2 regions of the Gallibacterium sp. ZY190522 genome follow, and region 1 is predicted to be linked to the other one. Evidence: riboswitches for the same ligand, from Rfam matches in the RefSeq annotation. Region 1 holds a riboswitch; the other holds the start of a gene.
The links. Region 1 has a riboswitch for lysine ahead of ACXPAV_RS04395 (Na+/H+ antiporter NhaC family protein). Riboswitches for the same ligand answer to the same signal wherever they lie in the genome.

Region 1 (7,459 bases):
AACAAACGCTACCAACAAAGTTCTTCTATAAACATCCACATAAACAAACTATTGATAATTCACTTATCGGGGGGAGTAGTGTAATTACTGATGCGGAAATCAGTAATTCGGTGCTGTTTGACCACGTTAGGGTAGACGAGGGATCAAAAATTGAATATGCAGTTATTTTGCCTCAAGTAAAAATTGGCAAAAACTGCGTATTACGTCGTTGTATTATTGATCGTAATTGCCACATTCCGGATGGTATGAAAATTGGTGTAGATCTTGAATTGGATCGTCAACGTTTTAGGATAAGTAGTAAAGGGGATATTGTATTGGTAACAGAGCCAATGCTGGAAAAACTTTTTGATCAAGAAGAATCAGCGATTGATGCAACAAAAACAGATAAAGAAGAGTAATCTGTTATTCCTGTCTTAATAAATATCCGCTTTTTATTGATAAAGCGGATATTTTACTTAAAAAAATTAAGGTTAAATCAATGAAAGTACTTCATATTTGTTCTGAATTATACCCATTAATTAAAACTGGCGGTTTAGCTGATGTAATGGGTGCATTACCATTTGCACAACAAGCGGAAGGTATGAATGTTAGGGTCGTTTTACCAATGTATCCGGCGGTAGCAGAAAAACTTCCGCAACATCAACATTCATTACATTTATTCAGTTTTGCCGGACATATTGAAATTCGTTTTGCAGAATATAAAGGCATTGGCATTTATTTAATTAATGCACCACATCTATTTGATCGCGGTGGTAATCCATATCATAACGAATATTATCAGGATTATTCCGATAACTATTTACGCTTTGCAACGCTTGGTTGGGTAGGAGCTTCCTTAGCCGCTGGAGCAGATCAGTGGTGGGGCGAGGCGGATGTTATGCATATGCACGATTGGCAAGCTGGTTTGGCAGCAGCTTATGCTACTGCTTGGCAATTACCATTGAAGAAAATTTTTACCATCCATAATTTAGCTTATGCAGGTATGTTTAATGCCCGTCATATGGCGGAATTACAGCTGCCATATCACTTTTTCCACGTTGATGGTTTGGAGTTTTACGGACAAATTTCTTATCTTAAATCTGGTTTGTATTATGCCGATGAAATTACAGCAGTAAGTCCAACTTATGCTAAAGAGATTACCGATCCTAGTATGGCATACGGTTTTGATGGTTTATTGCAAACTCGAGCAGCCCAAAATCGCTTACACGGTATCTTAAATGGTGTTGACGATCAAGTTTGGAATCCTGCAACAGATAACTACATTGCTAAAACCTATAAACACGGCAAAATGCAAGGTAAGAAAAAAGACAAACAGGTATTGCAGGCAGAATTCGGTTTAACAGAAACAGAAACTGTACCCTTGTTAGTAATGGTTACTCGTTTAGTGGAACAAAAAGGTGCAGATTTGGTGATTAATGCTGCAGAAGCATTAATAAATCGTGGTGTGCAATTGGCTGTGTTAGGAACAGGTGCACCACATTTTGAAGAAGCTTTACGTCAATTAGCAGCGAAATACCCACAACAAATTGGTGTAAAGATTGCGTATAACGAAGCTCTTTCTCACCAAATGGTGGCTGGTGGTGATGTTATTTTAGTACCGAGCCGTTTTGAACCTTGCGGGTTAACACAATTATACGGCTTAAAATATGGTACTTTGCCACTAGTGCGTGCGACCGGTGGATTAGCTGATACGGTAGTAGACACCACACCGGAAACACAAAAACAAAAAATCGCAACTGGTTTTGTGTTCCAATTTGCAGATGTGGAGGGTTTTCTTTATGCTATTGATCAAATGTTGTCTATTTGGCAAAAACCACGACAATGGAGTTTAATACGTTCTACTGCGATGAGCCAAGATTTCAGTTGGCAAAAAGCAGCAAAAAGTTATTTTGAATTGTATAATAAATAATTGATCGAAACTAAAAAAGCATTTCCAATGAGTGATCTGCACCCTAAAGTTAGTCTTATTATCCAACACATAGGGTGCAGATTTTTATGGCTGAATATAGCCGAATTTGTAAGTAGCAAGTCGTTGATTGCTATTTTCAATACTACGAAAGCCTTTTTATTCACCTATCTTACGTTTGCCGTTTCTAGACTAACATTGATTGCTCAATTCAACATTCCAAAACAGAGAAGTAACATCTGACTAAATCTGTTTATATTTCGATATTGAAGGATTACAACTACAACCTAAAAGACGGACTGCAATGAAAAAATACAGATTCAGTCCTTAAAATTGTAGTTTAACTTTTCGGAATAAATCAGTAGAATGCTTTTTATATCGAAAAATTAACAACTCTAAATTCAATAATAAAGAGCAAACCTGATTATCAAAAAGTGTATTTTGGGAAGGAATTATTCATTTTTGGATATACTGTAAATTAATGTAGCATTAACTTTTATATTAAAAGTGACAGGGTAGAAGAGCTTATTACGATAGATAATTTTGAATAATCTACATATTTCAACCCAAAAAGAAAAAAGAAAGGTCTATTATTCAAAAAATAGACCTTAAAAATGGATAATAAATATTACTTAATTTCAAAGCTTTCTAAAGTTGCACCTTTGTCAATCTGAATTTGCATTGCTTTTGGAGTTCTACCTTGACCAGTCCAAGTTTTTCTAGAACCATCCAAATCTGTATATTGATATTTTGCAGGACGAGGAGCCCGTTTTTTATGTTGAGATGGATTGAATTTTTGTAAGCTCATCACTTCTAACAATTCTTCCGGAGAAATACCTTCTGATTTTAATAATTCTTTATATTTTTCAATTTTTTCTTGATGAGCAGCAATACTCTGTTTTTTAGATTCTTCTTCTGCTTTTCTTTCTTCAACAACTTGTTCAAATTTACTGAAAATTGTCATTAATTGTTCAAAAGATAATTCACGAGCTACAAGGCGCAATGAGCGAATATTATTTAATGTTTTTAATAACTCTTCCATTAATAATTCTCCTATGGATATGTTAATAGTATTGGAATAAAAAAGAACAAAGTGATTTTATAGAAAATAATAGAAAAGGTAAATATAAAAATTAATAAAAGAATAATTAAATAATAAATATAATTTAAAAGAACTTGCTTTTTTTGTCACTTGTTGTATCTTTTAGCCACCTGAAGTAGAGGTGCGATTATTATAAGTAGCTTCTTTGAGCTGACAGCTTTGAGAAGAAGGGAAAGGAATAACCGCCGAAATCAATTAAGCGTCATCTTAATTGGTTGGGATCGTTGCCGAAAGGGACGATACTGTCATAGTATTATTTTTGTTTAACTATGGAGCGCTACGAGTTAAGGTGGTTAATCTTTTTTATCCTTCCTTATTTGTGAATCCTTTTGAACACTCGCTAGACGCTTTTGCTTTTTATTAGGTTAGCGTTATGGAACTTACTGATTTTTCTTCTTCTGTGTGGTCGATTGTACCGCCATTATTAGCTTTAACATTAGCCATGCTAACAAGGCGTGTGCTTTTATCATTAACAACAGGGATTGTTGTTGGTGCATTAATGTTGACGAATGCCAATCCGCTTGATGCGGCAATTTATATTAAAAATAGTGTTTTATCATTAGTCTATGGTGAAGACGGTATTAATCATAATAATGTGAATATTATTATTTTTTTATTAGTGTTGGGTGCATTGACTTCATTACTAACTGTATCTGGAAGCAATCAGGCATTTGCTGCTTGGGCTCAAAGACATATTAAAAATAGACGTGGTGCAAAATTATTAACTGCGTGCTTGGTATTTTTTACTTTTATTGATGATTATTTCCATAGTTTAGCTGTGGGAGCAATTGCTCGTCCGGTAACTGATAAATTTAAAGTTTCTCGTGCAAAATTGGCCTATATTTTGGATTCAACCGCCGCACCAATGTGTGTATTGATGCCTATTTCAAGTTGGGGTGCTTATATTATGACGCTTGTTGCTGGATTATTAGCAACACATTCAATTACAGAGTATTCGCCGATGGGGGCATTTGTGGCAATGAGTGCGATGAACTATTATGCAATATTTGCCATTATCACTGTCTTTTTCGTTGCTTATTTCTCTTTTGATATCGGCTCAATGGCTCGCCACGAAAATCAAGCATTACAGGCAGAGCATAACAGTGAACAACAAGATGAAGAAGTTGTTAAAGGGCGAGTTAGTGCTTTAATCGTACCAATTTTAGTTTTAATTGCCGGTACAGTGTCAATGATGATGTATACTGGATATCAAGCATTAACGGAAAATGGGCAGTCTTTTTCAGTTTTAGGGGCATTTGAAAACACGACTGTTGGTATTTCGCTGGTTGTTGGTAGTTTAATTTCTTTTGTCGTTGCTTCGTTATTTGTATTCAATACCATCAGTTTTACTGACTATATTAAAGCTATTCTTCTTGGTTTTAAATCAATGTCCGGTGCAATTACTATTCTCTTTTTTGCTTGGACAATTAATACTATCGTTGGTGATGTTAATACTGGAAAATATTTGGCTAGCCTTGTCAGTGGCAATATGATGACACAATTATTGCCTGCATTATTATTCCTTCTTGCCATTATTATGGCTTTCTCTACTGGGACAAGTTGGGGGACATTCGGAATTATGCTACCAATTGCAGCAGCAATGGCAGCAAATGCCGATCCTGCATTAATGTTGCCTTGTTTATCAGCTGTAATGGCGGGCGCTGTGTGTGGTGACCACTGCTCACCAGTATCCGACACTACAATCTTGTCTTCTACTGGCGCAGCTTGTAACCATATTGACCATGTTACAACACAATTGCCTTACGCAGCAGTAGTTGCAGTTGCTTCATTTGCTGGTTATATCGGGGTAGGTTTTACAGATTCAGCCATTTTAGGTTTTGTAATAACTGCCGTTGCGTTGACGATTTTACTTTTCATTTTTAGATCTCAACGGAAAATTTCAAAATAAATTAAATAAAAATTATATTTTATAAAATACGGCTTTATGCCGTATTTTTTTTGATTTTTTCTAAAATCATTTTATTTTTTTCTTTAAAACGCTGCTTGTTTAGCATTAACTTCTAAAGTTATTCTCATTTGTCGATATGTGTTGCTATAGACAAAGTTAAAAATATGCAGTAAAACTAAATCACAACATCAATAAAACAAGAAAATGGAGAAGGATATGAAAAAATTATCTGGTGCGGAAATGGTCGTTCAATCATTACGAGATCAGGGTGTGGAATATTTATTTGGTTATCCCGGTGGTTCGGTGCTAGATATTTATGATGCTATTCATCAACTTGGCGGTATTGAACATATTTTAGTACGTCACGAGCAGGGGGCAGTCCATATGGCAGACGGTTATGCACGTTCAACAGGCAAAGTTGGTTGTGTTTTAATCACTTCTGGTCCTGGAGCAACGAATACTATTACAGGAATTGCCACAGCCTATATGGATTCTGTTCCATTGGTGGTGCTATCCGGTCAGGTAATGGGGAATTTAATCGGTAGCGATGCATTCCAAGAGTGTGATATGGTCGGTATTTCTAGACCAGTCGTGAAACATAGCTTTTTAGTGAAGAAAGCAGAAGATATTCCTTATATTATGAAAAAAGCATTTTATATTGCTTCAACTGGTAGACCTGGCCCAGTTGTTATTGATTTACCGAAAGATGTACTTAATCCGGCAGTCAAATATAATTACAGTTATCCGGAAGAGGTACACTTGCGTTCCTATAATCCGACTTTACAAGGACATAAAGGACAAATTAAGAAAGCACTTAAAGCTATTCAAATTGCCAAGCGTCCTGTTTTGTTTATTGGTGGTGGGGTGATCACTTCAAATTGTACTGAAGAAGTAACTCAATTTGCACATAATTTAAACCTTCCTGTGACTGCATCTTTAATGGGATTAGGTGGTTTCCCAGGTGATGATAAACAATTCCTTGGAATGCTTGGTATGCACGGCACCTATGAAGCCAATAACGCCATGCATCAGAGTGATCTAATTATTGGTATCGGAGTACGTTTTGATGACCGAACTACCAATAATTTGGCAAAATATTGTCCTTATGCTCAAGTGATTCATATTGATATTGATCCAACTTCAATTTCAAAAAATGTTATTGCTAATATTCCAATTGTAGGTGATGCGAAAACGGTATTAGATGAATTTTTAACTTTGTTAACAGAAGAGGATATTGCGAAAGCACAACAATGGTTATCTGATTGGTGGCAACAAATTGAACAATGGCGAGAAAAACATTGCTTAAATTATGAAAAAAATAGTGAAGTAATTAAACCGCAGCAGGTTATTGAAACACTTTATAAATTAACTAAAGGAGAAGCTTATATTGCTTCAGATGTAGGGCAACATCAAATGTTTGCAGCATTGCATTATCCTTTTGCTAAACCGCGTCGTTGGATCAATTCAGGAGGATTGGGAACAATGGGTTTTGGTTTGCCGGCAGCATTAGGGGTGAAATTGGCACATCCTGAAGCAAGCGTTGTCTGTGTAACCGGTGATGGCAGTATTCAAATGAATATTCAAGAACTTTCAACGGCAAAACAGTACGGAATACCAATAGTGATTGTTAGTTTAAATAACCGTTTCTTGGGAATGGTAAAACAATGGCAGGATATTATTTATGCTGGACGTCATTCACAATCTTATATGGATTCATTACCTGATTTTGTAAAATTGGCTGAGGCTTATGGACATATCGGAATGCGAATTGAACATCCTGACGAATTGGAAACTAAATTAGCGGAAGCATTGGCAATTAAGGATAAAGTGGTATTTGTCGATATTCGTGTTGACGAAACTGAACACGTTTATCCAATGCAAATGCGTGGTGGTGCAATGAATGAAATGTATTTAAGCAAAACGGAGAGATCATAATGCGTAGAATTTTATCAGTATTATTAGAAAATGAGTCAGGTGCGTTATCTCGTGTCGTTGGATTGTTCTCACAACGTGCTTTTAATATCGAAAGTTTAACCGTTGCGCCGACAGATGATCCGACACTTTCCCGTATGACAATTGAAGCTTATGGTGATGAACAGGTATTGGAACAGATTGAAAAGCAATTACATAAATTAATCGATGTCTATCGCGTAATTAATCTAAGTGATGTCGAGCACGTGGAGAGAGAAGTATTGCTGATTAAAGTTAAAGCTCAAGGACAGGTGAGAGAAGAGGTAAAACGGATGGCAGATATTTATCGTGGACAGATTGTCGACGTTACGCCAAAAACTTATACCGTTCAGTTAAATGGTGATAGTGAAAAATTGAACGCTTTTATTAAAGCCTTAAAAGAGGAAACTTCCGTCATTGAAATTGTACGTTCCGGTTTAATTACGCTTTCGCGTGGCGAGAAAAATTGTCTACTATTGTAAAATACCTCAAGAAGAAAAATGTCGAGTATAATTAAAACTCGACATTTTTTATTTCTCTTTTTCTTCCTTCGCCGATAGAATTTGCTGTTGCAGTTGTGCCAACACTTCAG
Region 2 (7,459 bases), 280 kb from region 1:
CCACTCTTCGAGTTTATTAAAATATTTCATAAATATAACCCCATACATCTTAGGTTAGAAAATCCTTAGCGTCGTATGACGCTAAGGTTTGTAGGATTATTTAGTCAAAGCATTGATTTCAGCAATTGCCTCTTCACCTTCTTTACCATTTTTCTTAATGTATTCTTCATAGTAAGGTTTCATTGCTTCTTTGAATGGGGCGAGATCCGGTTTAGTAACTGTCATACCTTTGCTCTCAAAGTAAGCAATAAGATTTTTTTCACCATCTTCAAATAATTTTGTATGGTAATCAGCGGCTTTTTCAGCGGCATCTTTAACTACTTTTTGCAGATCTTCAGGCAAATCTTCAAGAGTTGCATTACTGACTAAATAAAGTTGGTCATTAAGAATATGGTTGGTCAAGGCTAAATATTTTTGAACTTCTTCAAACTTTTGTGCCTGAATGGTTGGCAATGGATTTTCCTGACCATCTACAGAATTGGTTTGAAGTGCTAAATAAACTTCAGAAAATGCCATTGGGGTAGGTGCAGCACCGGAATGTTTTGCATATGCAAGGTTAGTTGCGGCATTTGGTACACGAAGTTTTAAGCCTTTCATATCTTTGATGCTGTTAATGGCTCGGTTAGAAGTGGTTTGGCGAGTACCGTTATAAGCATCGGCTAAAATGGTGATGCCCAATTCATCGTGGATTTTTTTTACTAAATTTTGACCATATTTAGTGTCAAATAATGCTTCTTTTGCCACTTTGAAATTTGGAATCATATAAGGAAGTGCAAACACTTCTGCTGATGGGTAGAATAATTGGAAACGGGCAGATTCACCGAAAGTGAAATCTAATGCACCATCACCAAGTTGTTTAATCATTGAGCGGTCGTCACCAAGTTGAGCACTTGGATAAAGTGAAATTTCAATTTTGCCTTTAGAATTTGCTTTAACTTCTTTAGCAAAAAATTCAGCAGCTTTGTATTCATTTGATGTTGGACCGGCTACTAAGCCCATTTTTAAATCATATTCTGCGGAAAATGCGGTTGCAGAAAGACCCATACATAGTGTGGCAAGTAATAATTTGTTAAATTTCATTGCGTTTCTCCTATAGAGTTAGATAGTTGGGGTGAAAGTAGCAGATCGTACAAAAGTAGACGGTGCTCGTTTCTTTTATGATTACTATAAATCATTTTTTTATTATAAATGAAGTAATATTTCATTACTGAGAGATAAATCACAAAAATTACAAAAAATTCATCATATTTGTGTTAATTTTGAGTAAAAAAAAGCCTTTGCGTTGGCAAAGGCTTTCAGTTGTATCTAAAATTATTCAAAAAGTTCTTTGTGTAATTTACGAACGACATCATCCGCATTTTCACTTTTTACTAATAGACAAACGTTGTTATTGCTTGCTCCATAGCTGATCATACGCACATTGTAATCAGCAATGGTGTTGAATAAACGTTTTGCTACGCCGGCGGCGTTATGCAAATTGTTGCCGATTAAAGCAACTAACGCTAAACCAGTGTCCACTTTAACAGAAGAAGTCTCACTTAATTCAGTTAAAAGCTCATTAGAAAGCAATTCCGCTCCGGAAGAGGCAGAACCGGTTTTATCCAATGTTAAGGCTATGCTGACTTCTGAAGTGGTAATAGTATCTACAGAGATTTTGTATTTTGCTAGGATATTAAAGACATTTGCTAAAAAGCCTTGTGCGTGCAACATACTTAAACTGGATAAAGTGACTAGTGTTTGATCACGGCGTAATGCAATCGCACGGAATAACGGACGAGGTTGCGGATCACGAGTTACCCAAGTTCCACCTTGTTCTGGTGCTTTACTTGAGCCGACAAAAACAGGGATATTGCTACGTACGGCTGGTAATAAAGTTGCTGGATGAAGTACTTTCGCACCGAAAGTTGCCATTTCCGCAGCTTCAGAGAAGCTCATAGTATCAATTTTTTGTGCTGCTGGTGCAATACGAGGATCAGTGGTATAAATGCCGGCAACGTCAGTCCAGATTAATACATCATTGGCATCCAAGACTTCCGCTAATAGTGCAGCAGAGTAATCACTACCACCACGACCTAAAGTTGTTGTTTTGCCATTTGGCGCACGACCGATAAAGCCTTGAGTAATAATAAGATCACCACGATCAATTAAAGGTTTTAATACTCGATCACAGTTTTGTTGAGTTAATTCATCATTTGGCGCTGCTTTGCCATAATGATCGTTGGTTGCCACCAAAGTGCGAACATCAATCCAAGTGGCACTTGCACCTAGCTCACGTAAGACTTCCACGAAAATTAATGTAGACATCATTTCGCCGTGGCTGATGATTTCATCAATTAATGCCGGTGAAGTAGCTAGGGCTGCTGCATCTGAAAGTGATTCAATATTATCTAATAAACGATCAATTTCTTCTCGTAATACTGCCGCATCTTTAAGTTCATCTAAAATATTATATTGGATTTGTCGAACTTGATTGAGTAAGTTTTCACGTTCTGTTTTTTCACACCCATTAGCAAGAGCTACTAATAAATTGGTGACGCCAGCAGAAGCTGACAACACGACAACACGAGTTTTCGGATCAGAAATAACAATTTTTGCGCAAGACTGCATTGCAGCGTAGTTAGCAACGCTAGTACCACCAAATTTAGCAACAGATAAATGTGACATAGTTTTTCCTTAAATAATGATATTGTGAGTAAAATTAAATTTGCAGAAGGTTAAGGAAAACTTGGAAGAGATGAAACTTGACTTGTTCAGAAGCTCTCCATCGTTTACCGATGACAGCCTTAGGGATTCAGCCCTAATAGCCGATAAACAAAACCCTGGTAGTGTTGTTTATCTCGGCGAAACTCCCCTGATTATTTCTCTTTGGTGCCAGACCTAAAAATAACGACCTGAGTTCCGCGCCTCTCCTGCGTAGCCGAAGCTACAAACCTGTATAGAAATACCTGTTAATGAGAGAATTGTCAAATAAAATTTTAAAAATTAAACTTTTCTAATAAAATAAATTCAGTTTGTGGTGAATGTTGTTGTAAATATTGTTGTAAATATTGTTGGCTATCCTGTTCGATTAATTTATCTTTTTCAGGGAAACGGTTATAGACCAATGCCTTTACTTCAATGTTATGTTGTTGACAAACCATCAGACTCAACAAAGTATGATTGAGACTACCTAATTTACCTGATGTGACTAAAATCAATGAATATTGGCGTTCAGCGATAAAGTCAAGTGTGGTTTTATCTGTTTGATAAGGAACGGCTAACCCTCCAGCCCCTTCAAGCAAGACATAATCATATCGCTGTGCTAATAATTTGGTTTTTTCATCAATAATTGAAGCATCAATATGTCGATTTTCTATTTTTGCTGCTAAATGTGGAGAGCAAGGATAATGAAAAAGATAAGGGCAGGTGTTACCGTTTAAATCGTCTTCGGTCAGTTCAATTCCTTGAATTTTTCGATGAACTAAAATATCGTCTGAAATGTTATCACAACCAGTTTGTATCATTTTTTGCGTGATAACAGAAAAACCTTGAGCCATTAAATTTTTGGCATAAACACCGGTGGCTACGGTTTTTCCAACTTCGGTATCGATACCGCTGATAAAAAGAACATTTTGCATCGCAATTCCTTATATTTTAGCTAAAAATAAACGCATTACTATACGCACATTGAGAATGGGATCAAGCAAAAAGCCATAGCAATATTTTGCTATGGCTTTAATTGGAATGTTACTGTTTAACGATTAACAGTAAATTAGAAACGATAACCTAAACCAACGAAGAAGATGGTTGGGTCAAGAGTAACACGTGCTTCTTGAGAGTGCATTTTACCATTAGCCTCTTTCAAATCGAAAGTCGCTTTGGTCTTAATTTTAGCCCACCATACAGAGGTGTTGAAGAACAATTTATCGGTAATATTGATATCAATACCAGCATTTACAACTGGACCCCAAGAATCCTTCAATTTAAGATTATGTGCAGTAACACCTAATCCTGCATTGTCAATTGTTGAATTAAAGTGAGTATCAAAGAAATGAGTATAATTAATACCTGCACCGACATATGGGCGAGCCGGAGAATTTGCATCTAAGAAATAGTATTGTAAATAGAGACTAGGTGGTAAATGTTTGGTTTTCGCAATAGTACCGACATCTTTAATATCATTATTACCTACAGAAAGTGTATTTAATTTAATTTCGTGGCTAAATGGAGATGCTGCCAATAATTCTACCCCAAGGTTATCGGTAATCATATAAGTACCGGTTAAACCAAGTTGTGCATTACTGTTTACATCAAAATCATAAGATAATGGAAGATCACTTTTATAGTTGTGAGTATCGGTATTCGGAACAGCTAAGATTGGACCACCACGAACAAAGAATTCACCAGCTTGGTGAGCCATTGCCGCAGAAGAAGCTGCTAATAGTGCAGCGGAAGTTGCAAGTGCTAGTGCTAATTTTTTCATAAAACCCTCCTTGAAATAGGTATCTGAGACATTGTCTTAATGACGGCAATAAAGATACCTCTTTTGGGTAGGCATTTTTTTGATAAATATCAATGAATTTATAATTAATCGGGAACTTTTTAACTATATCAAAAATAATAAAGTGAAGTGCAAATATAAAACAGAATTTAGATCAATTTTCGTTTAATTGTGGCAGCAACCACTGTTTTAATACCAGTGCGTGATTATATTGCGGATCTTTAGCAGCATAGAGCAGCGTAACATTTTGTTGCAATAATTTCTGTTTGCATAAAGATACAAATTCAAGACCATAAGGATTATTATTTAATTCAACGAGATAGTTCTGCTTGAACTGTTCAAATTTATCAGCTTCGTGATTGAACCATTTGCGTAATTGCGGTGAAGGTGTAATTTCTTTTGCCCATAAATCAATTTCAGCATCAATTTTTTTAATGCCTCTGGGCCATAACCTATCTACTAAAATACGAAACCCATCGTAATTGTCGATGGGTTGATAAATACGCTTAATTTCTAAATTATTCATATTAGCAATGATATTGTTTTAAGAATGGCAAAATTGGATCACATTCAATTGCCGGTTCGATTGGTTCTTCAGTATCTTGCTCTTGCACTTTTGATTGTTTAGTATCTGAATTTTCCTTCTGTGATTTTTTGTTATCTGTTGTTGTGTTCGTCTTTTCTTCATTCATAGCGTTTTTATCGTCTGTTTGCGTGTTTGTTGCTGTTGATTTTGTGTCTGTGTTAACAGTTTTGGTGTCTGCGCTAACAGATTGGGTTTTCATATCGGATTCCTTCATTTTTGATGCCTGATTTGCATCGGCACTCTTTTTAGTTATCTCTTGCGTTGAAGAGGTTCGTGGTTGCGATGATTTAATTTTACTCTCTACATCGCTCGTTGTTTGTTCTACCGCACTATTATCTTGTTTTCTAACCTTATTAGTTTCTGTTGCTGATTTGTCGCTGCCATCAGCTTTAATTGGTTTTTCTTCTTTTGTACTTGAACTGTGAGTACTGTTTACACTGGAGTTATCCGCTTTTACTTTTTCCTCTGTTTCAGGTGTTTTAGCAGATTGTTGTGTATTTTCGGTGGAATTGCTACCAGCAGTTTGTGTGCTTGAATTTGCTTTGGTTGCATCGGCATTTTCTGTTACGGTTGTTGCCGTCTGTTCTTCTTTCTTTTCACCTAATAAACGCGGTTGTAACTGCTTGAAACTGCTTGGAGAATCCAACCAAATGGCAATAAATTCTCGATTAAATGTGGGATCAAATCGTTCAGTTAAAATAGTGTCATTTAAAACAAAATAACCTTCGTTATCCAAGGCAATATAATTCAACACGTCGTCAGGTTTAAAATCGGGAAAATTCTTTATAAGGCGTTTTCTTAAATTTTCTGCTTGATCAGTTGGCATTTTATCCAATGCCATCTCTTTGAAGAGAGAAATTGCAAAGTTTTTTCCTTCAACTGGTTTGGCAAATTTAATTCTTAACATAAGTGGGCGTTGTTCACTGCTGTAAGTACCGTTTTCAGTGAATAGAGAAACGGTATAAATATGGAATGGTCCCCAGTTATATTCAGCTTTACCAACCTGTTTCCAATTAGCATTGGCAGTAGTGGTATATAAAAGCAACAGTAGACTAAAAAAGCAGAAAGAGAATAACTTCATTTATTTACCTAATCTTTCGATGTGTGGTGTTATATGGCGAGCTATTATATCAAGAATTTGTAAAGCGTAATCAGGGTTACAGTGAATTTGTCTAATTTTTATCGAAAGTAACCCATTTAGCCCGTCAATTAAGTTTTAATCTAAATGCCGGTGTTCCAGATAGAGTACTGTGGCGGCAACACGAGAATGTACGTTCAGTTTGCGTAATAGATTTCGGATATGTACTTTAACAGTTTCTTCAGAAATAAATAATTGATTAGCAATTTGTTTATTAGATAAACCGGTAGCGATAAGTTTTAATACATCCATTTCACGTTCGGTCAATAGTTGTAATGGATCATTAGCGGAGTGATTGTCTAACAGGCGTTGTTTAACAGCATCGCTTAACACAACCTGTCCTTCAGCAATTTTTTTCAACTGTATTAATAAAGTGTCCGGTTCAGTGTCTTTTAATAGATAACCGTCAGCACCAGCTTCTATCAGTGCAAAAATATCAGAACGAGCATCAGAGACAGTTAAGACGGCAATACGAGCATCAATATCATCAAGTCGTAATGCTTTTAACACATCTAAACCGGACATCCCTTTCATATTGAGGTCTAGAATAATCATATCCGGTGAGAATTGTTTGGCTAATGCCAACCCTTCAGTGCCATTACTGGCTTCAGCTAATATTTCAAACGAATCATCTAATTGTAAGAGTTGAGTAATGCCTCGACGCATTAATGGGTGATCATCAATCACTAAAACTGTTGTTTTCTTCATCTAAAATAACCCCATTTTTTCAAAAATACGCTACATACTATCACAAGATGGATATGGAGGTGTGTTTTTGCTGAGGAAATTTTATCTTAACGAAGATAAATATTGATTTAGGTTAAATAAAACCTTTCCATGTCTTAGCGAAATTGCCGTCATTTAGGGGGGGGGGAGAAACTACTCTGAATGATATGGAGTGATTGTTGTTTTTCCTTGTAGATGATTAATTTGATAAAACTGTGGGTAATTAAATTTATTTTTTGAAATTTGGAATGGTGTATTATTATCTCCGTTTGAAGCGGTACGATAGATTTGATTGATTTCTTCAATTTTCTGACTTTTAACACCGTCACAATGATAATAAGCTTCGAGCTGATTGCTTTCATCAAGAATATAAATATTAAACGTATTGTCATTATTATCTTCAAAAAAGAATTGAAGAAAGCCTTCATTTGAATAGAATTCTATTGCTTGAGGATATTTTAATTCACCTCCAGTGTGCGGTTTTTGAGCAATGGCGATATTTTTATGTTGGTTTTCATTCAAAATTTCT

Region 2: linked by a shared signal. The riboswitch ahead of lysC (lysine-sensitive aspartokinase 3) and the one ahead of ACXPAV_RS04395 (Na+/H+ antiporter NhaC family protein) in region 1 are both predicted to bind lysine.

The regions. Positions count from the first base shown of each region.
Region 1 covers NZ_CM135118.1:877,317-884,775, forward strand. Annotated here, with positions in the region: gene glgC (glucose-1-phosphate adenylyltransferase) at 1-398, shown strand, start outside; gene glgA (glycogen synthase GlgA) at 479-1,909, shown strand; gene ACXPAV_RS04390 (H-NS family histone-like protein) at 2,535-2,948, opposite strand; lysine riboswitch at 3,117-3,296, shown strand; gene ACXPAV_RS04395 (Na+/H+ antiporter NhaC family protein) at 3,382-4,917, shown strand; gene ACXPAV_RS04400 (acetolactate synthase 3 large subunit) at 5,134-6,852, shown strand; gene ilvN (acetolactate synthase small subunit) at 6,852-7,349, shown strand; gene ACXPAV_RS04410 (helix-turn-helix domain-containing protein) at 7,398-7,459, opposite strand, start outside.
Region 2 covers NZ_CM135118.1:1,154,678-1,162,136, reverse strand. Annotated here, with positions in the region: gene ACXPAV_RS05705 (TRAP transporter large permease subunit) at 1-30, opposite strand, end outside; gene ACXPAV_RS05700 (sialic acid TRAP transporter substrate-binding protein SiaP) at 97-1,080, opposite strand; gene lysC (lysine-sensitive aspartokinase 3) at 1,312-2,664, opposite strand; lysine riboswitch at 2,747-2,917, opposite strand; gene bioD (dethiobiotin synthase) at 2,976-3,617, opposite strand; gene ACXPAV_RS05685 (OmpW family outer membrane protein) at 3,752-4,462, opposite strand; gene ACXPAV_RS05680 (DUF488 domain-containing protein) at 4,635-5,006, opposite strand; gene ACXPAV_RS05675 (hypothetical protein) at 5,008-6,147, opposite strand; gene ACXPAV_RS05670 (response regulator) at 6,283-6,912, opposite strand; gene ACXPAV_RS05665 (class I adenylate cyclase) at 7,084-7,459, opposite strand, start outside.